DNA from 4 places in the Erwinia tracheiphila genome. Region 3 is predicted to be linked to each of the others. Evidence: predicted binding sites of a transcription regulator. Region 3 holds the regulator's gene; each other region holds the start of a gene.
What was found. The regulator CRP, encoded in region 3, controls carbon source genes, mostly activating them, when cyclic AMP is high. The targets are predictions, from matches to a motif close to ATGTGANNNNNNTCACAT.

Region 1 (7,640 bases), 2.2 Mb from region 3:
GGGTTGGACAACGGCATCACGATGGGCCGTGGGCAGTGCTTATGCATTTCCCGAATAATCTCTTCACTGAACAAGCCAGTCTGACCGGAGACACCAATCAGGATGTCCGGCCGGGCATTGCGGACCACGTCAAGCAGCGATAGCGAATCGGATGAAGAATCCCAGTCGCTCAGATTGTCGCTTTTCTGCACCAGCTTGCTTTGGAAACTGATCAAATTGGGCAATTTGTCGGTAAGCAGGCCAAAACGATCGACAATAAACACGCGGGCGCGCGCTTCATCGTCACTCAGGCCTTCCGATTTCATTTCAGCAACAATTTGCTCGGCGATGCCGCAGCCCGCGGAACCGGCCCCAAGGAATACCACCTTTTGCTCACTTAGTTTGCTGCCAGCCGCGCGGCTGGCGGCAATCAGCGTACCCAGCGTCACCGATGCGGTACCCTGAATATCGTCATTAAAGCAGCATACTTCATTCCGGTAACGTTCCAGCAGCGGCATGGCATTTTTCTGCGCAAAGTCTTCGAACTGCAGCAGTACATTCGGCCAACGACTTTTTACTGCCTGAATAAATTCATCAACAAACTGATCGTACTCTTCGCCGGTAATTCGCGGATGACGCCAGCCCATGTACAGCGGGTCGTTCAGCAACTGCTGATTGTTGGTGCCGACATCCAGCACGATAGGCAGGGTATAGGCCGGGCTGATGCCGCCGCAGGCGGTATAGAGCGACAGTTTGCCGATTGGAATGCCCATTCCGCCGATACCCTGATCGCCCAGCCCAAGAATTCGTTCGCCGTCGGTGACCACAATCACCTTAACGTTCTGCTTGGTGGCGTTTTGCAACATATCTTCAATATTTTCGCGATTCGGATAGGAGATAAATACGCCACGGGCGCGGCGATAAATTTCCGAGAAGTGCTCGCAGGCGGCCCCCACAGTTGGGGTATAGATAATCGGCATCATCTCTTCAAGATGATTGTCCAGCAGCCGGTAGAACAGCGTTTCGTTAGTATCCTGGATGTTGCGCAGGTAGACATGTTTATCGTTATCGTTTTTGAAGTCCTGGAACTGACGCCAGGCGCGTTGCGCCTGTTCTTCGATGGTTTCTACCGTTTCGGGCAGTAGTCCACGCAAATTGAATTCATTGCGTTCCTCAACGGAAAAGGCGCTGCCTTTATTTAATAGGGGAAATTCCAGTAAAATAGGGCCAGCATAAGGGATATAAAGTGGCCGTTTACTTTCGTGTTCGAGTTCCATGTCAGTAATACTCATTCGGAGGATAATGTTGTGGGGCAATCCTAGAATAATTCGCATGAAAGTACAGCTTTTGTTAGCAGCTATTCACAAGGGCTGTTGATTTTGTGCAATTGACAACATTAACGTAAAGGAATCAGGGTGATATCGCGGCACCCCAGCGCCTGAAGCGTTGCCTCAGTTGCGTGGCGCTGAATCAGCTTCGCATCAGCTTCTTCAGCCAGCATTGCACGCTGAATATCCTGCATGTCATAGCCGCTCATATTGAGCAGAATAAGCGCTGCCTGTAGTGGCGGAAGGCTGGGATTGAACGCGGCATTCTCGGCGTAGCTGCCGGAAAAAATGGTGCCATCAGCGGTTTGCAGGGCCACGCCGCTCAGTGCCTGAGAATAGGGTGCGTAACTGCGGTTAGCGGCGTCTAACGCGGCCCGGTGAAGGGGATTGCCCTTGATGACGAGACCGTGGTCTACTGGGTCGAGCAGCAGGGTGTGGATCGATAAATCGCGCGGGCCAAACGTGTCCGGCAGATAATCCACCAGCAGTGCAGGCGGGCGTCCGGGCAGATGAATCGACAGGGTGGTTGCGCTGTTCAGTTCATTCATAAACTGGCGACAGTGGCCGCACGGCGTATAGTTGATGGTCATTGCCACCAGCCTGGTTTCGCCGCGCATCCACGCATGGGTAACGGCGCTCTGCTCGGCATGCACGGTTTGCTGCATGGTTGCGCCGGGGAATTCCATATTAGCGCCAAACCATAAGTGGCCGCTTTCGCCCAGTGCGACAGCGCCAACGTTAAAGCCGGAAAGGGGCGTTACCGCGCAGGCGGCCGCCAGCGGCAGCAAAGCAAACGTCAGTTCACGGTGGTCAAGGCCGCTTTCGGACAAAATGGCGGAGACCTGGCCGGATGTAAAGTAGCCTGGAAAATCGTTGGCGTTGAGAAAAGGAAAAACGGCAGTCTGCAACAAAGGCGGCAGGCTGGCCAGGGCAGTCTGAAAACGGGATTGCATGGCAAATCTCTTTCACGATTACGGCCCGTTATCATGGCGGGCCGCGAGGTTTATTAATGTGATTTTTATCACGCTAATAATGCAGTTTATGAAACAAATATAAAAAATATGTGAATGGAATCAAAGTTCATTGCCAGAGATGTAACAACAGTGGAAACAGTAACGGTGCCAGTAAAGAGGTAATAATGCCGCAAATTACCAGTGCCAGCGAGCTGTAAGTCCCTTCCTGATAATCCAGCTCGGCACAGCGCGCTGTCCCCAACGCGTGGGAAGCATTGCCGATGGCCAGACCTCGCGCGGATTTCAGACGAATACGAAGTCTGTCCAACAGCATATGTCCAAATACCGCGCCCAGCACTCCGGCTATTAGTACGCAGATGGCGCTGATTGCCGGGACACCTCCTAGCGTGGACGATACCGCCATGGCAATCGGCGTTGTCACCGACTTTGGCATAACGGTGGCGGCGATCTGTGGCGTCGCCCCCATCCACAGCGCAATGGCGGTACCGGAGATCATCGCGGTCAGGCTGCCAATGAAGCAAATGCCAATAATCGATTTCCAGCGTGCGCGAATCTGATGCAGCTGCTCGTACAGCGGTACAGCTAGGGCTACCACTGCAGGCTGAAGTAGCTGATTCAGCACCTTACTGCCGTCGAAGTAGCGAGCGTAAGGCATATTGATGACCAGCAGTAACGGAATAATAGCCGCCATAGAAATCAGCAGGGGATTAAAAAATGAGAGGTTAACCCTGGCCGCCAGTTTACGTGCAGAAAAAAACGTTCCCAGCGTCAGCGGCAGGGACCACCAGATGTCACTCATCGCTCGCTCCCGGCTTGAGCGTCGCACGACCGTGCAGCTTGTGTGAAGCCAGACCGACGGTAATCAATACGATAAAGGTACTCAGCGCCACGGAAACCACAATCGGGCCAAACTGGGCGCGGAGAATATCGGTGTGTTCCATTACGCCAACGCTGATGGGAACAAACAGCAGCGCCATGTAGCGGATCAGCAGTCTGCTGCCTGGCTGTACCCAACGGACCGGCAGCAGCTGGCTGGCAAGCAGCGCAAACAAAAGCAGTATGCCGATAATGCTGCCGGGGATCATCACCGGTAACAGTGAGGCGATGCCGTTACCGGCCCACAGTGAGAGGTAAATAATCAGGAAAGCGCGAAGATAGCGCCCGCCTGCATAAAGCGTACTGCGCATGACAAGACCCTGTTTTTATTAGCATTAACCTTACGAGTAACGTGCTCTTTGTGTCACTAAGCGTATGTTCCTGAAGACACCCCACCTGCGTAAAAAAGGGCGGAATATCCGCCCTTGCTGTCTGGTGGTGCGATGGCGCTGCCGCAGGGTTATGTCACCTGCATGCCAGGCTGTGCGCCGCTGTCCGGGGAAAGCAGAAAAATATCGCTGCCTCCGGGGCCTGCTGCCATCACCATACCTTCAGAAATACCAAAACGCATTTTACGCGGTGCGAGGTTGGCGACCATCACTGTCAGACGGCCATTGAGCACAGCCGGATCTGGATAGGCTGCGCGAATACCGGAAAAAACATTGCGTGTTTCACCGCCCAGATCCAGGGTCAGGCGCAGCAGTTTGTCCGAACCATCGACAAATTCGGCGTTTTGTATCAGCGCAATGCGCATATCTACTTTGGCAAAATCATCAAACGTAATGGTTTCCTGCAGCGGCGCATTGGCCAGCGGCCGACTCAATGCCTGCTTATTTGCGGCAGCGTTGTCTTGTTTTGAGGCGTCCAGTAGCGCATTCACCTTGTCCATCTCAATACGCTGATAGAGTGCCTTAAAGGGCGCAACAGTATGACCTAGCAGCGGCTGCTCAATATCATCCCAGTTCAGAGACTGATTGAGGAAAGCTTCTGCACGTTCGCTCAGGCCCGGCAGCACCGGTTTTAGCCAGGTCATCAGCACGCGGAACAGATTGATGCCCATTGAGCAGATCGCCTGCAGGTCAGCCTCGCGGCCCTTCTGCTTTGCCACCGTCCATGGGGCCTGTTCGTCAACATAGCGATTGGCCGCATCGGCCAGCGCCATGATGTCACGGATGGCGCGGCTGAATTCACGACTTTCCCAGGCTTCAGCAATGCGGGCAGAGGCATCGGTAAAGGTTTTATACAGTGTCGGATCGGCCAGTTCAGCCGAAAGTTTGCCGTCGAAGCGTTTAGTGATAAAACCCGCATTACGCGACGCCAGGTTCACCACTTTATTGACGATATCGGCATTAACGCGCTGGACAAAATCTTCCAGATTGAGGTCGATATCATCAATGTGCGGTGAAAGCCTCGCGGCGTAATAATAACGCAGGCTGTCAGCATCAAGATGTTGCAGCCAGGTGCTGGCCTTAATAAAGGTGCCGCGGGATTTAGACATTTTCGCGCCGTTTACCGTGACATAGCCGTGAACAAACAGGTTGGTTGGCTTGCGAAAACGGCTGCCTTCCAGCATGGCCGGCCAGAACAGGCTGTGGAAATAAACGATATCTTTGCCAATAAAATGATACAGCCCGGCGTTTGAATCCTTGCGCCAGAATGCATCGAAATCGATGTCGCCGCGGCGGTCGCACAGGTTTTTGAACGAGCCCATATAGCCAACCGGCGCATCCAGCCAGACGTAAAAATATTTACCTGGTGCATCCGGGATTTCAAAACCGAAGTAGGGCGCATCGCGGGAAATATCCCACTGTTGCAGCCCGGCTGCAAACCACTCCTGCATTTTATTAGCAACCTGGGCCTGTAACGCCCCGGAACGGGTCCACGCCTGCAGCATGGTGCCGAATTCTGGCAGATCAAAAAAGAAATGTTCCGAATCGCGCATCACCGGCGTGGCACCGGAAACAGCAGACTTTGGATTGATAAGCTCCGCCGGGCTGTAGGTGGCGCTGCAAACCTCACAGTTGTCACCGTATTGATCGACCGCTTTGCATTTCGGGCAGGAGCCCTTCACAAAACGATCCGGCAGAAACATGTCTTTTTCCGGGTCGTAAAGCTGAGAAATAGTGCGGTTTTTGATAAAACCGTTCTCTTTCAGACAGGAATAAATCAGGGTGGACAGTTCACGGTTTTCATCACTGTGCGTCGAGTGATAGTTATCGTAACTGATATTGAAACCCGCGAAGTCGGTCTGATGCTCCTGACTCATTTCGGCAATCATCTGCTCAGGCGTGACGCCCTGCTGTTGTGCCTTCAGCATTATCGGCGTTCCGTGAGCGTCATCGGCACAGATGAAGTAAACCTCGTTGCCGCGCATTCGCTGGTAGCGCACCCAAATATCTGCCTGAATATGCTCGAGCATGTGGCCAAGATGAATAGGGCCGTTGGCGTACGGCAATGCGCATGTTACCAATAATTTTTTCGCGACTTGAGCCATAGTAAGAGCTGCTATACCTGTTAAAAAAGGGGGTTGATGGTAACCGAAAGGGGCTTCCTGCGTAAACCATCCCTCACCGCCTGAGGCATTTTTTGCATGTGCTGCACCTGTCCCCGCCATATCTGATATGCTCCGCTGAACAAAATTGCACAAACAGGAGCCGTGGCAATGTCATATCCTGAGGAAAAATACTCGCCGGAAGCGCTGTACGCGAAGGTGGCCGGTGTATTAAGCACCTTTGAGCATGCCACCCTTGATCAAAACCTCATCCAGCTGAACGCGTTGCGTCATTGTGTGTTGATGGACCAGACGCTGCATCTTGAACTGGTGATGCCCTTTGTCTGGCAAAGCGCTTTCGCAGCGCTAAAGGAAGCCAGCAGTGCAGAGCTGCTGCGTCTCACGGGTGCCACTGCTATCAGCTGGCGGCTGAATCATCATATAGCCACCCTGAAACGGGTAAAAAACCATGTGGGCGTCAACGGGGTTAAAAACATTATTGCGGTCAGTTCAGGCAAAGGCGGGGTCGGCAAGTCCAGCACCGCGGTGAATCTTGCACTGGCGCTGGCGGCGGAAGGGGCGAAGGTCGGCCTGCTGGATGCGGATATTTACGGCCCTTCAATTCCAGATATGCTGGGTACACGTGATGAACGTCCCACCTCGCCTGATGGCAGGCACATGGCACCAATCCTGGCACACGGGCTGGCGACGAACTCTATCGGCTATCTGGCCAACGATGACAATGCTATGGTCTGGCGTGGCCCAATGGCCAGCAAGGCGCTGATGCAATTGCTCAATGAGACCCTGTGGCCGGAACTGGATTATCTGGTGCTGGATATGCCGCCAGGCACCGGGGATATTCAGCTTACGCTGGCGCAAAATATACCGGTAACGGGTGCCATTGTGGTGACTACGCCACAGGATGTGGCGCTTGCCGATGCGCGTAAGGGAATTGTGATGTTTGACAAAGTCAGCGTACCAGTACTTGGCGTGGTGGAAAATATGAGCATGCACATATGCAGCCAGTGTGGTCATCGGGAAGCCATTTTTGGCACCGGAGGGGCCGAAAAATTAGTGGAGCATTATCACAGCCGCCTGTTGGCTCAGATACCGCTGCACATCACCCTGCGTGAAGATCTGGATGATGGACAGCCAACGGTAATTCGCCGTCCTGAAGGGGCGTTTACCGCGATATACCGCGAACTGGCCGGTCTGGTCGCCGCACAGCTTTACTGGCTTGGCGAGGTGATACCGGAAGGAATTGCATTCCGTACCATGTGATCCCGGTAAACACTTTTTGTGAGAACACGCACATTACCTGCGGCAATGCAGCAACAGATACGGCCCCTGGTCGCCTTCGCCGTTGTTGATTTGCTGCCAGCCGTGACGCTGATAAAACGTCAGCACGCGGCCATTGGCGCTCATGCACTTGAGCCTGCCGGTGGAGGTAAAGCCATTCTGTATCGCTTCCATTTCGTCAGTATGGCCCGCTGGTGCACTGCATGATCAACGATGTTGTGCAGGCACTGACCGCCAGTGTTTTACTGGCGTTGGGCGCTTCACCAGGGAGGGTTACTGAGCCACAGGAGGCGACGGAACTTGTCACGCTTGCCGATGCCGTGCTGATCAATGTTGGTACTCTGACCGCCGCGCGTGGTGAAGCCATGCTGGCGGCGGCAAATCGCGCCGGTAAACCCCGGACGCTCGATCCCGTGGTCGTGGGTGCCTTGACCTTTCGCAGTGATTTCTGCCAGCGCCTGCTGGTATACCGGCCAGCAGCCATTCGCTGCAATGTGTCGGAGATTAGTGCACTGGTCTGACAGGGCGGGGGTGACAGCCTGCACGCTGCTGAAGCGGCGCTGTGGTGGCGGTGGGTTACGTCATTGATGGCACGCAAGGTTTAAAAATACCGGGCGGCGCATCGCTGATGACGCGGGTGGTTGGCACTGGTTGCCTGGTTTGCCGCCCTGCCCGGTGGCAGGTTGACACACA
Region 2 (7,640 bases), 1.8 Mb from region 3:
GTTCCATTTAAAAAGGGTTCCATGATGAACATAGAACCCTTTTTACCGCATAAACCGGATCGGTCAACCGATCCTTAAATGATCGGCATTAGCCCTCTGCACTGGTGAGATGTGTGCTTCGGCACGCCTTTAACGTTATGATTCGCCATCAGGTTCAGCATCTGAATAACTGCGTCTGATAGCGCTACACTTGCCATTTATTGACATGTGACAGCTACGCAACAGCGCCACTTAGCGGAGGTAACAGCATCAATCCCTTTTCCCGCAGAGACTGGCAAACAGTATAACACTATTCCGCACAGCTATTTAGCTGTAGGTGGTTGAGCTATCAGGGTAAATCTGTCAGTTGGCAGGTGCATTGCTACTTGTGTTGCCTGACGCGGCGGGATTGGCTGGTCTGAGTGCTGCTGGCAGGCGTTATCAGCGCCTGGCTGCTCGGTTTTGTCACCTGTTGGTCAGCGGCTGTCGGCCCCGGGGCCATATTGTCCTGGAATGGTGCTGTTAATCATTTAACAGACGACTAGTACCCTCGCGAATGCCCACAGGGGCATGACTTAATTAACTTCATCCTGTCCACTCTTCAGGTAACAAAAACAGATATCTGGTCTGCCAGACAATGAGAAAAATAGCCTGCTGCCGGCGTGTTCCCTGCCGATGTGTAGTCTTTGTGTCTGAAAGTTGCAATCACAGTTCTGCTTTTTTGCAGCTGACGCCATGTACAGGCCACCTGTTTTTCATGTACATTGAGGGTCGACTTTTTCACCATTTCCTTTTAAATTATTGATTAATAATGCTTATAAGGTGAGGTGTACAACCCGACCTGGAGTAGAACATGTCTTCTCGTAAAGAGCTTGCGAATGCTATTCGTGCTTTAAGTATGGATGCGGTACAGAAAGCGAAATCAGGCCACCCGGGTGCGCCGATGGGAATGGCGGATATTGCTGAAGTATTATGGCGTGATTTCCTGAACCACAACCCGACCAACCCGCTATGGGCCGATCGTGACCGTTTTGTACTCTCTAACGGCCACGGTTCCATGCTGATTTACAGCCTGCTACATCTCAGTGGTTACGATCTGCCAGTTGCTGAACTGGCTAATTTCCGCCAGCTGCATTCTAAAACTCCAGGTCACCCGGAATACGGCTACACTGCTGGCGTGGAAACCACTACCGGCCCGCTGGGCCAGGGGATTGCCAACGCCGTAGGAATGGCTATTGCAGAGCGCACTCTTGCTGCACAGTTCAATCGCCCCGAACATGAGATTGTCGACCATCATACCTATGTGTTTATGGGTGACGGCTGCATGATGGAAGGCATCTCCCATGAGGTTTGCTCACTGGCGGGAACGTTGAAGCTGGGTAAACTGGTTGCTTTTTACGACGATAACGGCATTTCGATTGACGGCCACATTGAAGGCTGGTTTACCGATGATACGGCACAGCGCTTTGAATCATACGGCTGGCATGTTGTACGCGGCGTGGATGGTCACGACGCCGCGTCAATCAAAAAAGCGATTGAAGAAGCGCAGGCGGTGGGCGACAAGCCTTCACTGCTGATGTGTAAAACTGTGATTGGTTTTGGTTCACCCAATAAAGCCGGTAGCCATGATTCGCACGGTGCGCCACTGGGCGATGATGAAATTGTGCTAACGCGTAAGCAGCTGGGCTGGAGCTCTGCTCCGTTTGAGATCCCGCAGGACATTTATGCTCAGTGGGATGCAAAAGAAGCCGGTCAGGCAAAAGAAGCGGCATGGAACGAAAAATTCGCTGCTTATCAGCGTGCTTTCCCGGCACTGGCCGCTGAATTCAAACGCCGTATGAGCGGTGAATTGCCTGAGAACTGGCAGTCTGAATCACAGAAATTTATTGAACAGTTACAGGCAACGCCAGCGAGCATTGCCAGCCGTAAAGCCTCGCAGAATACGCTGGAAGCCTTTGGCAAATTACTGCCAGAGTATCTGGGCGGTTCTGCTGACCTCGCACCAAGCAACCTGACAATGTGGTCTGGCTGTAAAGCCATTAACGAAGACGCGGCGGGTAATTATATCCATTATGGCGTGCGCGAATTTGGCATGACCGCTATCGCAAACGGTATTACGCTGCACGGTGGTTTCCTGCCTTATACCGCGACGTTTCTGATGTTTGTGGAGTACGCCCGAAACGCTGTCCGTATGGCGGCGCTGATGAAAATTCGTCAGCTGATGGTTTACACCCACGATTCTATCGGCCTGGGCGAAGATGGTCCGACGCACCAGCCGGTTGAACAGTTAGCCAGTCTGCGCGTGACGCCAAATATGAGCGTGTGGCGTCCCTGCGATCAGGTTGAATCGGCTGTTGCATGGAAATACGCCATCGAGCGTCAGGATGGGCCTACCGCACTGATCTTTTCCAGACAGAACCTTGCGCAGCAGTTCCGTACCTCAGAGCAGCTGGCGAATGTGGCCCGTGGTGCTTATGTGCTGAAGGACTGTGACGGACAGCCGGAGCTGATCCTGATTGCCACCGGCTCTGAAGTTGAACTGGCCGTAAGCGCTTATGAGCGCCTGAGCGCGGAAGGTCGTCAGGTTCGTGTGGTTTCTATGCCATCTACCGATGCGTTTGATAAGCAGGACCTGGTCTATCGTGAATCTGTACTGCCGAAAGCGGTCAGCGCCCGCGTCGCTATCGAAGCAGGCATTGCTGATTACTGGTACAAATATACCGGACTGAATGGGGTAATTGTGGGCATGACCACATTTGGCGAATCTGCGCCTGCCGATCAGCTGTTCAAGGTATTTGGTTTCACGGTGGATAACGTGGTCGCTAAGGCAAAAGAGCTGCTGTAATTAACAGGCTCGCCTGCTTCAGTAGGCGAACTTGTTTATTGCGTATTGATAATTCCGTCCTGTTAGCATAATTATTAACAGGTTGTGATTCCGCCTGATCGCATGTGGATGTGAACCTGCTGGCTCAGGCGGAGGTTTTTTTCAGTACGCCCCTGTCCACGGTATTAGAGTGGTCTTCTGTGAGGACCCTTTTTACCGCTGATTTAAAACCATGTTCTGTGGATGAAGTTCTTAACTCTGAATAACTGTTCTGAATACCACTACACCTGGTCGGGTTGGTTATAAATCAATCAGTTTAATCAGGTGAATGTAAGGCCCTGGTATGCCTGCATTCCATAACAGTTATGATCAACGGCTGACGTGATAAGGCCTGATACAAAGTGAAGCACAATTGGGAATGTCTGTTCAGGTGATGGCCTTTTTTTCAGCACATCTGGGCAGAGCGAAACTTCTTTTTAAAGGTATATGGCTGCGCCCCGTGGGAAGCAAACAAAGCCCACCCAAACATTTCTTTTTGCTTTACGACTGTTCCTCTCGCCAATATAAATCCGAACGCAGCGATAATATGGCATCGGCCCCCTCCGTGGAGGTATCTGTGTTTTTTATTGACTGCTCATAAGGTTTCGAATAACCATGGAAACGACCATCAGGGTGCACCGAAAGGGATTCGCATTCTATCGTGCCGTTCAGACGGCCCAGCGCATTGATTGCCAGCGTCTGGCTCCGGCAAAGACCTTTAAGCTCCCCGCTGACATCAATTCGCTCTGCATAAACTTCGCCATCCACCCGACCATTTTTTTGTACGAAGACGGTTTTTTCACAGTTGATGATGCCGTTTATTGAACCATTAATATGAATATCTCCCGCTGCATTGATGTCGCCTTTAATGGTGCATGTTTCAGGAATGGTTGTACTGTCAGATACATCATGTGGAGGAACAACCAGTGTCGGCTCAATTCCGTCGTGACAGGTCAGGTCACTCTCCGTTAGTGAGTAAGCCTCTGGCTCAACAGCGCGTGACGCTTGCGCTTCACAGATAATTTTATTTTTGCGTTTAAACATGGTCAGCCCCTTTTTGCATAATAGATTTCTGAACACCCATCCGCTGATAATGCTTGCTGTCAGCCAGACCAGCAGCCCTGAGTTCTGGCGTAGCAGAGCCAGCGATCTTTCCCATCCCACGCAGAAGAAAACCAATATTACTGACCAGAGTAACCAGATAAGCCATAGCAGGTTGATGCTCATAATTTGGTACGAGTTATCCAGATATGGGAGGGAGGGCGCAGCAGTCAGAATAACTTTCCTGGTGTCTGGCGCTGGTGTTGACATGTCCGTGCTCCTTCCCTGAAGCGATTGCCAGATGCATGATTTCTGCTGTTGTGTTTGTGTGTAACAGCCAGCTTCTTGCGTAAGTGACTTTACGCTTAATTAAAAAGAGAACGGTCTGATTTTGAGCTGTCTACTTTCTAAATGTGATCCTTGTCAGACTTTCAGCTTATTGATGGAGGATACGCATTCCAATTATTCCTCGTTATCATTATTGTAACTGAATCGTTTCAGTTTTGGTTTTCCCCGATAAATGTCTGGCCAGCTTCGGCGATAGCTAAACACGAATTTTCTGTACAAACGTGGAGACTTGGCTCAGGCTAATGCACCAGTTTTACACTGAATTCTGATGCAGGAGTGATATGACGGTTCGCATTGCCATCAACGGCTTTGGCCGCATTGGACGTAACGTTGTTCGGGCGCTTTATGAATCCGGTCGCCATGGTGAAATTACCGTTGTTGCCATCAACGAATTGGCTGAAGCCGCCGGTATGGCACATCTACTGAAATATGATACCAGTCATGGTCGTTTTGCCTGGGATGTTCGCCAACAGCGCGATTCACTGTGGATTGGCGACCATTGCATCCGCCTGCTTCATCGGGCCGATATCCGCGATTTGCCATGGTGCGAGATGGATGTGGATGTGGTCCTTGACTGTACGGGCGTGTATGGCAGTCGTGCAGATGGGGAAGCGCATCTGGCCGCGGGCGCAAAAAAAGTGCTCTTTTCACACCCAGGTGATAATAATCTCGATGCCACTGTGGTCTATGGCGTCAATGAAAAAGCATTAAAAGCCAGCGATTTGATTGTTTCCAATGCGTCCTGCACCACTAACTGTATTATTCCCGTGATCAAACTGTTGGATGATGCTTTTGGTATTGAGTCTGGTACTGTCACCACCATTCATTCTGCGATGCACGATCAGCAAGTGATAGACGCCTATCATACTGATCTGCGCCGAACCCGTGCGGCCAGCCAGTCTATTATTCCTGTGGATACTCGTCTGGCTGCGGGCATTTCGCGCATTTTCCCTAAATTCAGCGACTGCTTTGAAGCCATTGCAGTACGTGTTCCCACCATAAACGTCACGGCGATTGACCTGAGCGTCACCGTTCGTTCCGCGGTCACTGCCTGTGAGGTCAATGTGCTGCTGCTTGATGCCGCAGAGAAAGCATTTAATGGTATAGTTGACTATACGGAATTACCGTTAGTCTCCATAGATTTTAACCACGATCCGCACAGTGCCATTGTGGACGGCACTCAGACGCGGGTCAGCGGTCAGCACCTGATCAAAACGCTGGTCTGGTGCGACAATGAATGGGGCTTTGCTAACCGGATGCTGGATACCACGTTAGCCATGGCCGCCAGGGGCTTCAGCCAGAGCGCGGATTGCGCTTTTAAAATTTAGAGAATCAACGAGAGGACTCACCATGTCTGTAATTAAGATGACCGATCTGGATCTTGCTGGGAAACGTGTACTGATTCGCTCCGATTTGAACGTGCCGGTGAAAGAAGGGGTCGTTACGTCCGATGCGCGTATCCGTGCCTCACTGCCCACCATTGAAGCCGCGCTGAAACAGGGTGCGAAAGTGATGGTAACCTCTCACCTGGGGCGTCCGACCGAAGGTAAATATAACGAAGAGTTTTCCTTACTCCCTGTTGTTAACTATCTGAAAAGTAAATTTTCTTCTCCGGTTCGTCTGTCCAAAGATTATCTTGATGGTGTGGATGTTGCGGCTGGTGAGCTGGTGGTTCTTGAAAACGTTCGTTTTAATAAAGGCGAGAAGAAAGACGATGAAACGCTCGCAAAAAAATATGCTGCACTCTGTGATATTTATGTAATGGATGCCTTTGGTACCGCGCACCGCGCACAGGCGTCCACACACGGCGTCGGCAAATTTGCCTCTGTTGCCTGCGCTGGCCCGCTTTTGGCTGCCGAACTGGATGCGCTGGGCAAAGTGCTGAAAAGCCCTGCCCGCCCCATGGTGGCCGTTGTCGGTGGTTCGAAAGTTTCGACCAAGTTCGACGTGTTGAATTCACTGGTGAAAATCGCCGATACCGTCATTGTGGGTGGCGGCATTGCTAACACCTTTGTGGCCATTGACAACAATGTAGGTAAATCACTTTACGAACCTGATTTCGTCGAGTCGGCGAAAAAACTGCGTGATGAATTTAAAATTCCTGTGCCGACCGACTCTCGCGTAGGAACGGAATTCTCCGAAACTGCGCCAGCTACCGTTAAAAAAGTGTCTGAAGTCAGCGACAACGAAGAGATCATGGACTTTGGTGATGACACCGCTCATGCAATGGCTAAATTGCTGAAAGGAGCTAAAACTATTCTGTGGAACGGCCCGGTAGGCGTCTTTGAATTCCCTAATTTCCGTAAAGGAACCGAAATCGTGGCGAAAGCCATTGCAGAGAGTGACGCATTTTCTATCGCAGGCGGTGGCGATACGCTGGCGGCTATCGATCTGTTCGGTATTGAAGATAAGATTTCTTACATCTCTACCGGCGGCGGTGCTTTCCTTGAGTTTGTTGAAGGTAAAAAACTGCCCGCAGTTGCGATGCTCGAAGAGCGCGCTAAACAATAATTTTCTGGCGGAGAGTGCAGTTCCCGCCTTAAAAGTTTTCTTTAATGACCAAATCCATTACTACGACCGATGAAGCAGGACAAAAACATGTCTAAAATTTTTGATTTCGTAAAACCAGGCGTTGTCACCGGTGACGACGTGCAGAAAATTTTTAAAGTTGCAAAAGAAAATAAATTTGCGCTTCCCGCCGTTAACTGCGTGGGTACTGACTCTATTAATGCCGTTTTGGAAACTGCTGCGAAAGTTAAGGCACCGGTCATCATCCAGTTTTCTAACGGCGGTGCTGGATTTATTGCAGGTAAAGGCATCAAGTCTGACAGGCCCCAGGCTGCTGCAATTCTTGGTGCAATTTCTGGTGCTCATCACGTGCACCAGATGGCAGAGCACTACGGTGTGCCGGTCATTCTGCATACTGACCACTGTGCCAAAAAATTGCTGCCGTGGATCGATGGATTGCTGGATGCAGGTGAAGCGCACTTTGCGAAAACTGGCAAGCCACTTTTTTCTTCCCATATGATTGATTTGTCAGAAGAATCTTTGGAAGAAAACATTGAAATTAGCAGCAAGTATCTAGCCCGCATGGCTAAAATCGATATGACGCTGGAAATTGAACTGGGTTGCACTGGCGGTGAAGAAGATGGGGTTGATAACAGCCACATGGATGCTTCTGCCTTGTACACTCAGCCAGAAGATGTTGATTATGCTTATGAAAAGCTGAATGCGATCAGCCCACGTTTCACTATTGCGGCTTCGTTCGGTAACGTACACGGCGTTTACAAGCCGGGTAACGTGAAGCTGACGCCAACCATTTTGCGTGACTCTCAGGAGTATGTGAGCAAGAAACACAACCTGCCTCATAACTCACTGGATTTCGTTTTCCACGGCGGCTCCGGTTCGT
Region 3 (7,640 bases):
GATTGCGGTGACCGGTTCCAGTGGCGCGGGAACCACCACCACCAGCCGCGCATTTCGTAAAATTTTTCAGCAGCTGAATCTGCATGCAGCCGAGGTGGAAGGAGACAGCTTTCATCGATTCACCCGACCAGAAATGGATATGGCTATTCGTAAGGCGCGGGATTTGGGACGTCATGTCAGCTATTTCGGACCGGAAGCCAACGACTTTTCGCTGCTGGAGGAGACCTTTGAGGAATATGGTCGCAGCGGCAGCGGTAAGTCCCGTAAATATTTGCATACCTTTGATGAAGCCGTGCCGTGGAATCAGGTTCCGGGTACCTTTACGCCCTGGCAACCGCTACCGGAACCCACTGACGTGCTGTTTTATGAGGGCCTTCACGGCGGTGTGGTCACCGAGCAAAATGATGTTGCACAGCATGTCGATCTGCTGGTCGGCGTGGTACCTATTGTTAATCTTGAGTGGATTCAAAAACTGGTGCGCGATACCAGTGAGCGTGATCATTCTCGCGAGGGCGTGATGGATTCCGTAGTGCGGTCAATGGATGATTATATTAATTTTATTACTCCGCAGTTTTCCCGCACGCATCTCAACTTTCAGCGTGTGCCGACCGTCGATACATCAAACCCGTTTGCCGCTCGTTCCATTCCCTCACTTGATGAAAGCTTTGTCGTCATTCATTTCCAGTCGCTGGAAGATATTGATTTTCCCTATCTGTTGACGATGCTGGATGGGTCGTTTATCTCGCGTATTAACACGTTGGTCGTACCGGGCGGTAAGATGGGACTGGCGATGGAACTGATTATGGCTCCGCTGGTTAAGCGATTGATAGAGGTAAAAAAAATAGAATAACACCCTGCCTGAACAAGGCGTTATTAAGCTCAAAGCACGATGGTCTCGTAACTGTGCGTGATCGTCACGCCCTTAGCCAGCATTAAGGCAACGGTACAGTATTTTATCTGCCGAAAGATCGACAGTGCGCGATATCGCGCTTTATCAGCCAGTGCACTACCGGTAACGATAAAATGCAGATTGATGCGGGTGAAGAGTCCCAGGGCTTCCTCACGGCGGGTTGACGTAAGTTTCACTTCGCAATCTTTTACGTCATGGCGGCCTTTCTGCAGGATTGAGACCACATCAATCGCGCTGCATCCACCTGCTGCCATCAACACCATCTCCATGGGGCTGGGTGCTTTATCCCCCGAGTTGCCATCCATGAGTACCTGATATCCCGATGAAAACTCGCCCAAAAAGATCAGCCCCTCAACCCATTTAACACGCGCTTCCATTACAAGTTCTCCTAATTCATTCAGTTAGCGTAAGATTACGCGCAAATAACAAAAACGGTAATCTTCCCATTTTCCCTCTATGCTGGAGTAAGAGAACACAAGACACTGATGCAAAGCTGTGCTACAAAAAGACTGTAAAATTTTCGTCAGTACTCTACAAAACAGGACGAAAAGAAATGTTAAAACAAGCAAGGCTTTTCATCGAGCCAGAATAAATTTCCTGATAAGGGAAAACTTGACCATTTTGATCGCCTGACAGGGAATTCCGCTCCTGAATTTAAGGCATGATTACAACAGAGGATAAAAGCGAATGGTTCTCGGCAAACCGCAAACAGACCCGACACTCGAATGGTTCCTGTCACATTGCCATATTCACAAATATCCATCCAAAAGCACGCTGATTCACCAGGGTGAAAAAGCGGAAACGCTCTATTACATCGTTAAAGGCTCCGTGGCTGTGCTCATTAAGGATGAAGAAGGTAAAGAGATGATCCTCTCTTACCTTAACCAGGGTGACTTTATCGGTGAACTTGGCCTGTTTGAAGAAGGCCAGGAACGCAGCGCATGGGTACGGGCAAAGGCCGCCTGCGAAGTTGCCGAAATATCCTATAAAAAATTCCGTCAGCTCATCCAGGTTAATCCCGAAATACTGATGCGTCTCTCATCGCAGATGGCTCGCCGTCTTCAGGTTACCTCCGAGAAAGTCGGTAATTTAGCTTTCCTTGATGTTACAGGCCGAATTGCACAAACGCTGCTGAATCTGGCTAAACAGCCCGATGCCATGACCCATCCCGATGGTATGCAAATTAAGATCACCCGGCAGGAGATCGGCCAGATTGTCGGTTGTTCCCGCGAAACGGTAGGTCGAATTTTGAAAATGCTGGAAGATCAGAACCTCATTTCTGCGCACGGTAAAACTATCGTTGTCTACGGCACACGTTAGTCGTCACAGCACCATGGCGTAATACTCCCTGTTACGCCTTTTATTTGGTACGAATTCATGTGGCGTCGAATCATCTACCATCCGGAAATTAATTATGCCCTGCGCCAGACAATGGTGCTTTGTTTACCCGTTTCCATTGGCTGGTTACTGGGGCATCTGCAAAACGGATTACTGTTTTCTCTGGTGCCCGCATGCTGCAATATTGCCGGCCTGGACACGCCCCATAAACGTTTTTTCAAACGCCTGATTGTGGGCGGCAGCCTGTTTGCTTTTAGCAGCTTTCTTATCCAGTACCTGGGTGAGTACCAGGTGCCATTACCCGTCATCCTGTTTGTAATGGCAATACTGCTGGGCGTCACTGGCGAGATCAGCCCGCTGCACGGCAGGCTGTTGCCCGGCTCGCTGATCGCCGCGATCTTTACTCTCAGCCTCGCAGGCAGGATGCCGCTGTGGCAGCCGCCGATACTTTATATCCTTGGCACCATCTGGTACGGCGTTTTTAACTGGTTCTGGTTCTGGCTGTGGAAAGAGCAGCCCATGCGCGAAACGCTGAGTCTTTTGTATCGCGAGCTGGCAGGCTACTGCGAGGCAAAATATACCCTGCTAACTAAACTCACCGACCCGGAAAAAGCGCTGCCGCCGCTGCTGGCACGCCAGCAAAAAGCCGTCGATCTTATCACCACCTGCTATCAACAAATGCATATGCTGGCCGCCAATAATCATCATAAACGGCTAACGCGTGCTTTCCAGATTGCCCTCGATTTACAGGAACACATTTCCGTCAGCCTGCATCAACCGGGTGAAGTACAAAAACTGGTGGGACAAAGCCACGCCGAGGCGGTTATTCGCTGGAATGCGTTAACCATTGCAGCACGGCTTCGCACATTAGCAGACGGCATACTTTATCACCGCATGCCCGACCGTTTCACAATGGACAAGCAATTACAGGCGCTGATGAAACTGGCCCGTCAGCATCCTGATAATCCCGTGGGGGGGTTCTGCTACTACCACTTTAGCCGGATTGCGCGGATATTGCGTACACAGCGCCCTCTCTATCGGCGTGATTTAATGGCAGATCGTCAGCGCAGGCTGCCGCTTTTATCGGCGACAAAAAGCTATCTCTCGCTAAAATCAGCAGCACTGCGCACTGCCGCACGCTTTGCCGTGATGCTAACCTTTGCCAGTTCCATGGCGCTGTTTTTTGATTTACCCAAACCGTACTGGATTCAGATGACGGTGATGTTTGTCAGTCAGAACGGTTACAGCGCCACCCGCGTGCGGATTCAACATCGGGCGCTCGGTACGCTTGCCGGGCTGATTATCGCCGCAATTACGCTACGGCTTAATGCCCCGGAGTCACTTGTGCTGCTGGTAATGCTGGGGATTACGCTAATTAGCTATTTGTTTATACGTAAGTTTTACGGCTGGGCAACGGTCGGCTTCACGGTAACGGCGGTCTATTCATTGCAGCTGCTGTCGATGAACGGCGCGGACTTTTTGTTGCCGCGTCTGATGGACACGCTTATGGGCTGTCTGATTGCGTTTGGTGGTATGGTCTGGCTTTGGCCACAATGGCAAAGCGGGCTACTGAGACAGAATGCGCATGATGCGCTTGGAACCTACCAGAACGCGCTGCAAATGCTACTGGGCAATGAACAGCGCCCCGAGATGCTGGCATATCAACGCCTGAAGGTTAATCAGGCACATAATGCGCTGTTTAACTCACTTAATCAGGCCATGCAGGAGCCTGGATTCGATGCTCGCTATCTGGCTGATATGAAGCTGTGGGTTACCCATAGCCAGTTTATTGTTGAGCATATTAATGCCATGACTATTCTGACTCGTGAGCACACTATGTTGACCACATCACTGGCTGAGGGATATTTGCAAACCTGCGAAATCGCGCTTCAGCGCTGCCAGCAGCGACTGGAATATGACGGGCCGGGCTGTGACTCCGATGTTATGGAGGCTAAGACAGAACAACCCCAGGCAGCAATAACCATTCTGGAAAGACACGTACAGCGCATTCTGGAACATCTGAAAGTGATGCACACCATTTCTTCGCTCGCCTGGGCTAATCGCCCCCATCATGGTCACTGGTTATCACAACGTTTGAGAAAACCGACCTGAACAATCAGGTCGGCTGGCGTTAACAAGAAACTTAAGCGGACAACAGTTTTGTGACGGCAGCGGAAAAGCGCGCCATGCCTTCGTCAATATCTGCGGGTTCAATGACCAGCGAGGGTGCAAAGCGAATCACATCCGTACCGGCGTTAAGTACCATCACCCCTTCTTCTGCTGCGGCATTAAGAATATCACGCGCTTTACCAGCATGTTTTGGTTTGAGAACCGCGCCGATCAGCAATCCTTTACCACGGATATCGCTGAACAGATCCAGGCTGGCATCCATAGCTTTCAGGGCATTAACGAACATCTGACGGCGAATCTCAACACCGTCTAATACCTCAGGTGTGTTAATGATATCCAGCGCCGCTTCTGCCACCGCGCAGGCTAACGGATTGCCTCCGTAGGTTGTGCCATGTACGCCGGGAGACATGGTGGACGCGATTTCATTGGTCGTCAGCATTGCACTCACCGGGAAACCACCGCCCAGTGCTTTTGCCGTAGTCAGGATATCCGGTACGACACCGTAATGTTCACAGGCAAACAGTTTGCCGCTGCGGCCCATACCACTCTGTACTTCATCAAAAACCAGCAAAGCCTGATGGTCATCGCACAGCTGACGTAGCCCCTGCATAAATTCTGGCGTAGCGGGCATCACGCCGCCTTCACCCTGGATCGGTTCCACCACAATGGCGCAGGTGTGATCGTCAATTACCGCTTTAACCGCATCCAGATTATTAAAAGGCACATGAACAATATCTGCTGGCTTCGGTCCAAAACCGTCAGAATATTTCGGCTGACCGCCAACGGAGACGGTAAAAAACGTGCGTCCGTGGAATGCATTGTGAAAAGCGATGATTTTACTTTTATAGGGCGAATGGCGTTTTGAAGCGTAATAACGGGCCAGTTTGAAGGCGGCTTCATTAGCTTCTCCACCCGAATTAGCGAAGAAAACGCGGTCGGCAAAGGTTGCAGCGATCAATTTGCTGGCGAGACGTAGCGCAGGTTCATTGGTAAAAACGTTACTGGTGTGCCACAGCATTTCACCCTGGGTTTTCAAGACCTCCACCAGAGCAGGATGGCAATGGCCCAACGCCGTTACCGCAATCCCGCCGGAAAAATCAATATATTCCGTTCCCTGCTGATCCCAGACCCGGCTGCCTTTACCTTTAACTGGCACAAACTGCGCTGGCGCATAAACAGGCAAAATAACTTCATCAAATGTCTTACGCGTTACCGCTATTTTATCCGCTGCCATTAGCCAAACCACCTTTCATTACGTTTAAATAACGTGAAATTATAATCGAGAAATATGCATAAAAAATCAATTAAAGGCAACTTTTTACTGGCGAATAAAGTTGTCGAGCAATTGGTGCCCCTGCTCACTCAGGATGCTTTCCGGATGAAATTGTACTCCCTGCAAGGGAAGCTGCCTGTGGCGAAATCCCATAATCTCATCCACTTCGCCATCGCGCACGGTCCAGGCAGTGACTTCGAATTCAGGGGGGAAAGATGTTTTTTCCACAATCAGCGAATGATAGCGCGTCACCGTCAGGGGATGGTTCAGACCGCGAAATACGCCACCGTCATTGTGCTCAATGGCTGAGGTCTTACCGTGCATGACCTCCCTTGCCCGCACCACCCGACCACCAAATGCCTGTGCAATAGCCTGATGCCCAAGACAGACGCCCAGAATTGGTATTTTTCCGGCAAATTCCGCAATGGCAGCCAGTGAAATGCCCGCATCATCAGGCGTGCAGGGACCGGGAGAAATGACCAGCTGGTCGGGACGCTGCCCGGCAATTTGTGCCAGGGTCACTTCATCGTTACGCCGCACGCAGACCTCAACACCTGACTGACAAAAGTATTGATAAAGGTTCCAGGTAAAAGAGTCATAGTTATCAATGAGCAACAGCATGGACGCTCCGGGAAGGAATGAAGGAAGTACAGACGTTCAGGGGGATGATGGCTGTAGCGCTCAGGTACAAACAAAACAGCCGCATTACTCCAACAGGCAGTTTCAGGGAAGGACTTCCGCAGAAAGAATGACGACAGGCTTCACAGGAACATTTTGGAAGGGAGCGACATTTTGCGTAGGAACCTGAGAGATTTTATCCGCCACGTCCTGGCCTTTAATAACCTTGCCAAACACCGCATAGCCAAAATCACGCTGACCGTGGTCAAGGAAAGCATTATCGGCCACGTTAATAAAGAACTGGCTGGTAGCGCTGTCTTTGTCTGCAGTGCGGGCCATAGAAATAGTACCGCGCTTGTTCAGCAGGCCGTTATCCGCTTCATTTTTAATCGGCGCATGGGTAGGTTTTTGCTGCATATCGGTAGTGAAGCCGCCCCCCTGCACCATAAATCCAGGAATAACGCGATGGAATGTGGTATTGTTATAAAAACCGCCATTCACATAATCGACGAAATTTTTGACGGAGACAGGGGCTTTCTGGTTATTCAGTTCCAGCTCAATTTCACCCGCCGAGGTAGTCAGTAACACATGCGCATCCCCCTTTGCAGCCAGTGCAGAAACAGAGCAGGTGGATAGTGCAAGGACAGTGGCAACGGCAGTGAGAGTACGTTTTAACATGAAGGATTCCTTACTGTAGGCAAGAGGCCAAAAAAACAGAGTTGATTGTAAAGAGGCACTGACCAGTGCGCCAGCGTTTTACTTTTATTTACCTGAGTAAATAACAATACCAACCCTTTCTGTTAATTTCACATAGTTATATTCATCACAAATTCAATGCATATTAAGAGGACATGTTTCATTATTGATTTATGTAGATCACAAGAATCGTTACACTGCCAGTGCTTACCGCAGGCGTCCGCCTCACCATTCTTCAGACTCACAGGCATCGACTATGACTCATCGTGATCGAATTGGGCTTACCTGGATCAGTTTCTTCTCCTATGCGCTTACCGGCGCGGTGGTCATTGTGACCGGCATGGTTCTGGAAAATATTGCTAACTATTTTCATCTGCCTGTCGCGCAAATGAGCAACATCTTTACTTTCCTCAATGGGGGCATTCTGGTTGCCGTGTTCCTGAATGCGTGGCTGATGGAAATTATCCCGCTGAAGCACCAGCTAATTTTTGGTTTTGTGCTAATGCTGCTGGCCGTGCTCGGCCTGATGACAAGCCATAGCCTGACCATTTTCTCAGCGAGCATGTTTGTACTGGGTGTAGTCAGTGGTATCACCATGTCAATTGGTACCTTTTTGATTACCCATCTGTATGAAGGCCGCCAGCGCGGCCCACGACTGCTGTTCACTGATTCATT
Region 4 (7,640 bases), 1.7 Mb from region 3:
GGACTGGTTGACGCCATGGGTGACTTCGACGACGCGATGGCTAAGGCTGCTGCACTGGCGAAGTTGCAAAATTGGCAACTGAGCTGGTATCAGGACGAGCCTGGTTTTTTCGATCTGCTGTTTAATCAGATGAACATCTCGGTGCAGTCTGCACTGCCGGGCGCGCTTAAAGCCCTGCTTCCTGCGCCTGTTGCTGACGTTATGACCACCATGAAAAACCAGCCGGGTCTGTTCGATAACCTGAACGATCCACAAAATCGCTATGCCATCTGCCTGACGTGTAGCCAGGTGAAATAACCTTCAGCCCGGCACAGGCCGGGCTGATTTTTCCTGAAATTTATTCTTTGGTTAGCCTGAGTTATTAAATGCAAAAGAAATCTATTTACGTTGCCTATACAGGCGGCACCATTGGCATGCAGCGCTCCAGCCATGGTTATATTCCGGCCTCCGGCCACCTGCAAAATCAGCTGGCTAAAATGCCAGAATTTCATCGCCCGGAAATGCCGGATTTCACTATCCACGAATATCAGCCGTTAATTGATTCATCTGATATGACTCCTCAGGACTGGCAATGCATTGCGGATGATATTCAGGCTAATTATGACCGCTATGACGGTTTTGTTATTCTACACGGTACGGACACCATGGCGTTCACCGCATCCGCCTTATCGTTTATGCTGGAGAATCTCGCCAAACCGGTGATTGTGACAGGCTCACAAATCCCGCTCGCTGAACTGCGATCTGACGGCCAGCAAAATCTGCTTAACGCGTTATTTGTGGCTGCCAACTACCCGGTAAATGAAGTGGGGTTATTTTTTAATAATACCTTGTATCGCGGCAATCGTAGTACCAAGGCACATGCTGACGGTTTCAGCGCATTTGCTTCTCCCAATCTGCCACCGCTTCTGGAGGCAGGTATTCATATCCGCAGGCTGAACACCCCTCCTGCACCCGTTGGTCATGGCACACTGAGCGTCCGGCAGGTCACCCCACAGCCTATTGGCGTTGTAACACTGTATCCGGGAATTTCTGCCGATGTGGTCAGCAACTTTCTACGTCAGCCAGTAAAAGCACTGATACTCCGCTCCTACGGGGTGGGTAATGCGCCACAGAATCCAGCATTTTTGCAAGAGTTACAGCAAGCTTCCGCGCGCGGGACGGTAGTTATCAACCTGACACAATGCATGTCTGGCAAGGTAAATATGGGTGGTTATGCAACGGGTAATGCACTTGCCCATGCTGGCGTGATCAGCGGTGCAGATATGACGGTGGAAGCCACGCTAACCAAACTGCATTTTCTATTAAGCCAGGATCTTTCCAGTGAGCAGGTCCGCCAGCAAATGCAGATTAACCTGCGCGGTGAACTTACGCCGAATGAGTAGAGGAGTCGAAAATGTCGCCCCGCAATGCACTTTTACTGATTGATTTACAAAATGATTTTTGCGAGGGCGGTGCACTCGCGGTACCAGATGGCGATCAGGTGATTGCCATCGCCAATCGCTATGCGGCTGAATTTCATCAACGGGACCAGCCAGTGGTGGCAACTCTCGACTGGCATCCGCCTAATCATGGCAGTTTTGCCTCTGTTGCGGGTAAGCCAGCCTGGACGGAGGGAGAATTGAACGGTCTGCCACAGGTCTGGTGGCCTGATCATTGCGTACAATGTTCAGAAGGTGCAAAGTTTCATCCCTCACTTCAACAGGATTTGATCGATAAACGGATCTGTAAGGGACAGGATGTTAATGTAGACAGCTACAGCGCTTTTTATGATAACGGACACCGACAAAAAACGTTGCTTGACAGCTGGTTAAAGCAGCAACAGGTAACAGCACTCACCATCATGGGCCTGGCCACGGATTACTGCGTAAAGTACAGCGTAATGGATGCACTCACGCTGGGTTATGCAACCACCGTCATTGCTGCTGGCTGCCGCGGCGTTAATTTGCAGCCAGCAGACAGTGAGCGTGCGCTGAATGAAATGGCTGCGAGCGGTGCCATCATTGTGGCAGAATAATTATTGCAGGCGGATGTGCGTCAGGTTATCGTCCGCTATATTAAACTCATCTTTCAGTTGCTTTTTACTTTTGATGACCAGCTCCCCTCCCTTTGCAACCGTCATATGCTGAGGAGAATCATTATGCCGGGCCTGCCACAGCAGCACCAGGTGCAAGCTGTTCTCTTTTTGTTCTGGTGTCAGTGCCACCCCGTCAGTCCATTTTCCCGTTTCCACCGCGGTAGCAAGGCGTTGGTAAAGGTCAGGCGTCATTGCCGCAATAATCTCATCCAGTACCATAACAGTTATCCTGCAATGCTATTGCCATCATTATCGATAAAACGTAATGAGGCAGAGTTAATACAGTAACGTTCACCCGTGGGTTCCGGTCCATCAGGAAAAACATGTCCCAAATGAGCATCACAGTGATCACAGCGAATTTCAACGCGCTGCATACCGTGTGAATTATCTTCGAGATATTTGATGGCATCATCCGAGCAAGGCTGATAAAAGCTTGGCCAGCCACAGCCGGAGTCATATTTACTGTCGGAATAAAACAGCGGAGACGTGCAGACCAGACAACGATAAATGCCTTCACCTTTGTTTTGCAGCAGCTTACCTGAAAAAGGCGGCTCAGTACCGCGCTGCTGGGTAACATAGCGTTGCATCTCAGTCAGGTCAGTTTCAATCTCAGATGATTTCAGGTGATTAACCATAGCGTTACTCTGTGTAGGGTTTATCAGGCAGTTACAAACGCAAGCCATAACAAAAAGTTAACATAATCAGTGTTCTTTTTGTATCATTCAAAAGTATGAAAGTGCTTTAGGTATAAAATTGTGATCAAGATCTCTCTTTGAATTTATTCCCCCTTTATATTCGCGCGGGGTGCCCCAAAATAAGGGGCTTATTAGCGGTCAGAGAAGGTACAAATGCGTGATAATTCCTCCTCTTCGGTTTGATTTGTAGCAACTATTGAACCGATTCCGCTTGACGCCTGATAAGGTTTTTGTAATTTTACAGCCAACCTTTTATTCACTAACAACAGCTGGTGGAATATATGACTATCAAAGTAGGTATCAACGGTTTTGGCCGCATCGGTCGCATCGTTTTCCGTGCTGCACAGCAGCGTTCTGACATCGAAATCGTCGGTATCAACGATCTGCTGGATGCCGAGTACATGGCTTACATGCTGAAGTACGACTCAACTCATGGCCGCTTCGAAGGTACTGTTGAAGTCAAAAACGGGCATCTGGTTGTCAACGGTAAAACTATCCGTGTTACCTCTGAGCGCGATCCGGCAAATCTTAAGTGGAACGAAATTGGCGTTGACGTCGTTGCTGAGGCAACCGGTATCTTCCTCACTGACGAAACCGCTCGCAAGCACATCGAAGCTGGCGCAAAGAAAGTCGTACTGACGGGTCCTTCAAAAGATGATACCCCGATGTTCGTTATGGGCGTAAACCACAAAACCTACGCTGGTCAGGAAATCGTCTCCAACGCGTCCTGCACCACCAACTGCCTGGCACCGCTGGCTAAAGTCATCAATGACAAATTCGGTATCGTTGAAGCCCTGATGACCACCGTCCACGCAACCACTGCCACTCAGAAAACTGTTGATGGCCCATCCCACAAAGACTGGCGTGGTGGACGCGGTGCAGCTCAGAACATTATCCCTTCTTCCACTGGTGCAGCTAAGGCCGTAGGTAAAGTTATCCCTGAGCTTAACGGTAAACTGACTGGTATGGCGTTCCGCGTCCCAACACCAAACGTGTCCGTTGTTGACCTGACTGCTCGTCTTGCCAAACCAGCTTCATACAAAGAAATATGTGAAGCGATCAAATCCGCTTCTGAAGGTGAACTGAAAGGCGTGCTTGGTTACACAGAAGGTGAAGTAGTTTCTACCGATTTTAACGGCGAGAAACTGACTTCTGTTTTCGATGCCAAAGCAGGTATTGCCCTGAGTGATACCTTTGTGAAACTGGTTTCCTGGTATGACAATGAAACCGGTTATTCCAACAAGGTTCTTGATTTGATTGCACATATCGCTAAATAAGTGCGGTCTTTATACCTTGAGAGCGACTACAGTCGCTCTTTTTTTTTGTAATAAACTGATTTTCAATTTACCAATCCTGTCCCTATACGCACTCACATTAAAATTAATAACATGAATGTACAAAGCTGACTCATTCTCTCCCGCAAAAAGCAGTTAAAAATTTTCTTTCCCTGTTCCTCTACCGCCCTCCAGTTATTACTACGCACTCACCGATTGTCTGCTTTCATCAGTCTTAACAGTTTGCAACTGACCTGCCTTATCAGGCACAAATTCCCTGACCATTGCTGTTGGGTGCAGTTATATACTGTAGAATGACCAAATCACGCATCGGCCGAAAAGCGATTTAGTGGGTATTAAATTCAAGAAGATTAAACCCTGTCTTCCCTTACTGAAAGAAAGGACTTTTCATGAACGAGGCTCTTTTTTCGTTGCCAGTCACAGAGCAAATTACCCCATGGATTTCATTACGTAAAATTGGTGAGCTGCCTGTGCTGGTTATTATCCATCCTTCAGTTCGGGCGGCGGTAACACTGCAGGGTGCGCACCTTATCGCATGGCAACCCTCAGGGGGAAAACCCGTGATCTGGGTGAGTGAGAAAACATCGTGGACCCAGGGAAAAGCCATTCGTGGTGGTGTTCCTGTGTGCTGGCCGTGGTTTGGTCCAGGCGGCGAACCCGCCCACGGATTTGCGCGTACACAGCCCTGGACCCTGTCCGCCCACGATGGAAACGACCAGAGCGTAACGCTTACGCTGATGTTGAAAAGTACGCCGCAGACGCTGAAAATTTGGCAGCACGAATTCACACTGTTCGCCCGCTTTCGATTCAGTGAGCAGTGTGAAATTGAACTGGAAGCTCATGGCGATTTTATTGCCACAGCCGCGTTACACAGCTATTTCTGCGTAGAGGATATCAGCCAGGTGGAAGTCAGCGGTCTGGGTAACACGTTTACTGATAAGGTCAATAATGGCATCGTCAGTCAATCCGGTGATGGCAAACAAACCTATCCAGACCGTGTTGATCGTATTTACACGCAACCAGAAGATTGCACCCTGATTCGGGACAGTTCAACCAGCCGCACCATTGAGATTTATCATCATCATCACAGTGACGTTGTCACATGGAACCCAGGGCCGGAGCTTTCATGTGCAATGAGTGATATGGCTAATGAAGGATACAAAACGATGGTATGCGTGGAGACGGCACATATCTCCTCGCCAATGCAAAGTGCAGGCGAAATACCGGCCAGACTTGCAGCGACCTTCCGGCTACGCAGCCAGAGTTAAAGCGGCAATAAAGAGGGGCCATACTACTGTCCCCTCTCTTATTAATGAAGCACCTGACTGGCAGCACAGGCTCTGCCCCCTGCTGTGCAAGCAGTTCAGCCATATCATCCAGCCAAAATCTGACACGCCCCAGCGTAAAATCTTGCCAGACCGCTGCAAGGACGCCATCACGGGAAGTTGTTCCTCATCAGAGTTGGCTGCTGCACTCAAGCAGGTTCGGGAACTACAGCGCCTTCCGGGTAAAAAGACGATGGAAGTTGAAATCCTCAAAGAGGCAGTGGAGTACGGTCAGTCGCGAACAATGGATAGCGCATGCGCCCCTGTTGAATAGCACAGGTCAGCTGCGCCGTGAGCGTGTCGCGGGCGCAGCTGTCACTGCGGATAAGCATGCTGCCGACTGGCAGGGCAGGCGCGGTAACCGGCGTGATGACGAAGCGGACGCTGAAATACTGTCGAACATTATCGACATCATCAGGGATATGCCCGGCTACGGCTACCGACGCGTGTGGGGCATCCTGCGTAAGCAGCGTTGCACAGAGGGGCTGTCGCCAGTCAATGCCAGACGGCTTTACAGGATAATGAGCGAACACAACCTGTTGTTACTGCATGACAAACCGGAGCAGCCGAAGCGTGAACATAAGGGCAAAATCGCGGTTGCAGAAAGCGATATGCGCTGGGTGTTCAGATGTGACAATGGCGAAAAACTGCGCGGGTCACGTTCGCGCTGGACTGCTGTGACCGCGAGGCCATAGACTGGGCAGCGAGCACGGGAGTCTACGACAGCCCGACCTTACAGGATGTGATGTTAAGATCAGTAGAAAAGTGCTTCGCTGACAGGTTACCGGACACACCGATGCAGTGGCTGCAGCGTATACCGCGTATGAAACACGGAGGTTCTCCAGCTGCTTATCAGAGGTATGGTCAGTATCAAAACGCTGCGGAGAGGCCATAGTCGTGAGCGAAAGCTGATTCTGCGAATCTTTCCACAAATAATACCCTGCCTGAGCCGTGCAAAAATAGAAAATAGCACCTTAGTAATTAATAATATTTAGCTGATAATGGCGAAAATCATCATAATTATAGATTTTTTAACCATATAACCCGCCAGCACCAACAGATAATGTAGTGGCCTGAATGATAGCAGCGAAAAAACCAGCAGTGGCAGCCAGAGCTAGCGCACTAATTTTGAAATAGTTCACAATTAATTCATTCCATAAATATAAAAACAGGGGGATGCGGTTTAACAAAGATTCACTTTATAGAAGAAAGTTTATACCTCGACCGATCAGATAGTAATCCCCCCGATAATACCGGCTTCAGGTTTATGCCCGCTGCTTTAACATCGGTATGGCAGACCGCACCAGTAATGGGCATAGTTAAGTCATCTTGTAACTTTGTTATTGAATTTTCATTGAAAAAGATAAAGTTGTCAGGAAATTCTTTGAATGCCAACTAAGCTTACTACACAAGACAGATTTTTATCAGTCCAGCAATCCCGGGCGTTGTTTATCCCGGTAAAACGTAAAGTTGGCACAACCGTTGCTGGACTCAATATAAGTTCCTTCAGGGGCTGTAATTATAAAGCTCTTGTTACCTGTGCTAAAAACGAAAGGACGGGCATCGCTATGAATATATTCGATCACTATCGTCAGCGTTATGAAGCTGCCAAGGATGAAGAATTTACACTTCAGGAATTTCTGACCGTCTGCCGGCAAGATCGCAGTGCCTATGCTAATGCCGCGGAGAGACTATTAATGGCAATCGGTGAACCTGTTATGGTTGACACCGCTCAGGAACCTCGTCTCTCAAGACTGTTCTCCAATCGGGTTGTGGCACGCTATCCCGCCTTTGAAGAGTTTTACGGTATGGAAGACGCAATTGAACAAATCGTCTCCTATCTGAAGCATGCTGCCCAGGGGCTGGAAGAGAAGAAACAGATTCTTTATTTACTGGGGCCGGTTGGCGGAGGCAAATCCTCTCTGGCTGAACGACTCAAGTCTTTGATGCAACGCGTGCCCATTTACGTATTAAGTGCCGATGGCGAACGCAGCCCGGTCAACGACCATCCTCTCTGTCTCTTCAATCCACAGGAAGATGCTGCCATCCTCGATAAAGAGTATGCTGTACCTCGCCGCTATCTGGATACCATTATGTCGCCGTGGGCAGCCAAACGCCTGCATGAGTTTGGGGGGGATATAACGCGTTTCAAAGTCGTCAAAGTCTGGCCGTCCATTCTCGAACAGCTGGCGATTGCCAAAACAGAGCCGGGCGATGAAAACAATCAGGATATTTCCGCTCTGGTAGGTAA

Region 1: cdd (cytidine deaminase) is a predicted target of CRP. The motif match lies at 2,317-2,334, and genes of this name have one in related genera.
Region 2: epd (erythrose-4-phosphate dehydrogenase) is a predicted target of CRP. The motif match lies at 4,295-4,312, and genes of this name have one in related genera.
Region 4: msrB (peptide-methionine (R)-S-oxide reductase MsrB) is a predicted target of CRP. The motif match lies at 2,828-2,845, and genes of this name have one in related genera.

The regions. Positions count from the first base shown of each region.
Region 1 covers NZ_CP089932.1:3,209,080-3,216,719, reverse strand. Annotated here, with positions in the region: gene LU633_RS16820 (NAD-dependent malic enzyme) at 1-1,256, opposite strand, end outside; gene cdd (cytidine deaminase) at 1,376-2,260, opposite strand; gene LU633_RS16810 (CidB/LrgB family autolysis modulator) at 2,388-3,080, opposite strand; gene LU633_RS16805 (CidA/LrgA family protein) at 3,073-3,468, opposite strand; gene metG (methionine--tRNA ligase) at 3,618-5,651, opposite strand; gene apbC (iron-sulfur cluster carrier protein ApbC) at 5,820-6,929, shown strand; gene LU633_RS16790 (hypothetical protein) at 6,948-7,154, shown strand; partial or broken gene LU633_RS16785 (hydroxyethylthiazole kinase) at 7,151-7,640, shown strand, end outside.
Region 2 covers NZ_CP089932.1:3,638,883-3,646,522, reverse strand. Annotated here, with positions in the region: gene LU633_RS18965 (IS4 family transposase) at 1-7, opposite strand, end outside; gene tkt (transketolase) at 833-2,824, shown strand; gene LU633_RS18955 (bactofilin family protein) at 3,344-3,886, opposite strand; gene LU633_RS18950 (hypothetical protein) at 3,879-4,052, opposite strand; gene epd (erythrose-4-phosphate dehydrogenase) at 4,513-5,559, shown strand; gene pgk (phosphoglycerate kinase) at 5,582-6,742, shown strand; gene fbaA (class II fructose-bisphosphate aldolase) at 6,830-7,640, shown strand, end outside.
Region 3 covers NZ_CP089932.1:537,598-545,237, reverse strand. Annotated here, with positions in the region: gene LU633_RS02715 (phosphoribulokinase) at 1-850, shown strand, start outside; gene LU633_RS02710 (OsmC family protein) at 880-1,287, opposite strand; gene crp (cAMP-activated global transcriptional regulator CRP) at 1,598-2,230, shown strand; gene LU633_RS02700 (YccS/YhfK family putative transporter) at 2,288-4,360, shown strand; gene argD (bifunctional acetylornithine/succinyldiaminopimelate transaminase) at 4,392-5,612, opposite strand; gene LU633_RS02690 (aminodeoxychorismate synthase component II) at 5,697-6,272, opposite strand; gene ppiA (peptidylprolyl isomerase A) at 6,375-6,947, opposite strand; gene tsgA (MFS transporter TsgA) at 7,222-7,640, shown strand, end outside.
Region 4 covers NZ_CP089932.1:2,272,169-2,279,808, reverse strand. Annotated here, with positions in the region: gene sppA (signal peptide peptidase SppA) at 1-297, shown strand, start outside; gene ansA (asparaginase) at 366-1,382, shown strand; gene pncA (bifunctional nicotinamidase/pyrazinamidase) at 1,394-2,014, shown strand; gene LU633_RS12085 (YeaC family protein) at 2,015-2,293, opposite strand; gene msrB (peptide-methionine (R)-S-oxide reductase MsrB) at 2,299-2,709, opposite strand; gene gapA (glyceraldehyde-3-phosphate dehydrogenase) at 3,051-4,046, shown strand; gene LU633_RS12070 (D-hexose-6-phosphate mutarotase) at 4,454-5,332, shown strand; partial or broken gene LU633_RS12065 (IS3 family transposase) at 5,517-6,197, shown strand; gene yeaG (protein kinase YeaG) at 6,958-7,640, shown strand, end outside.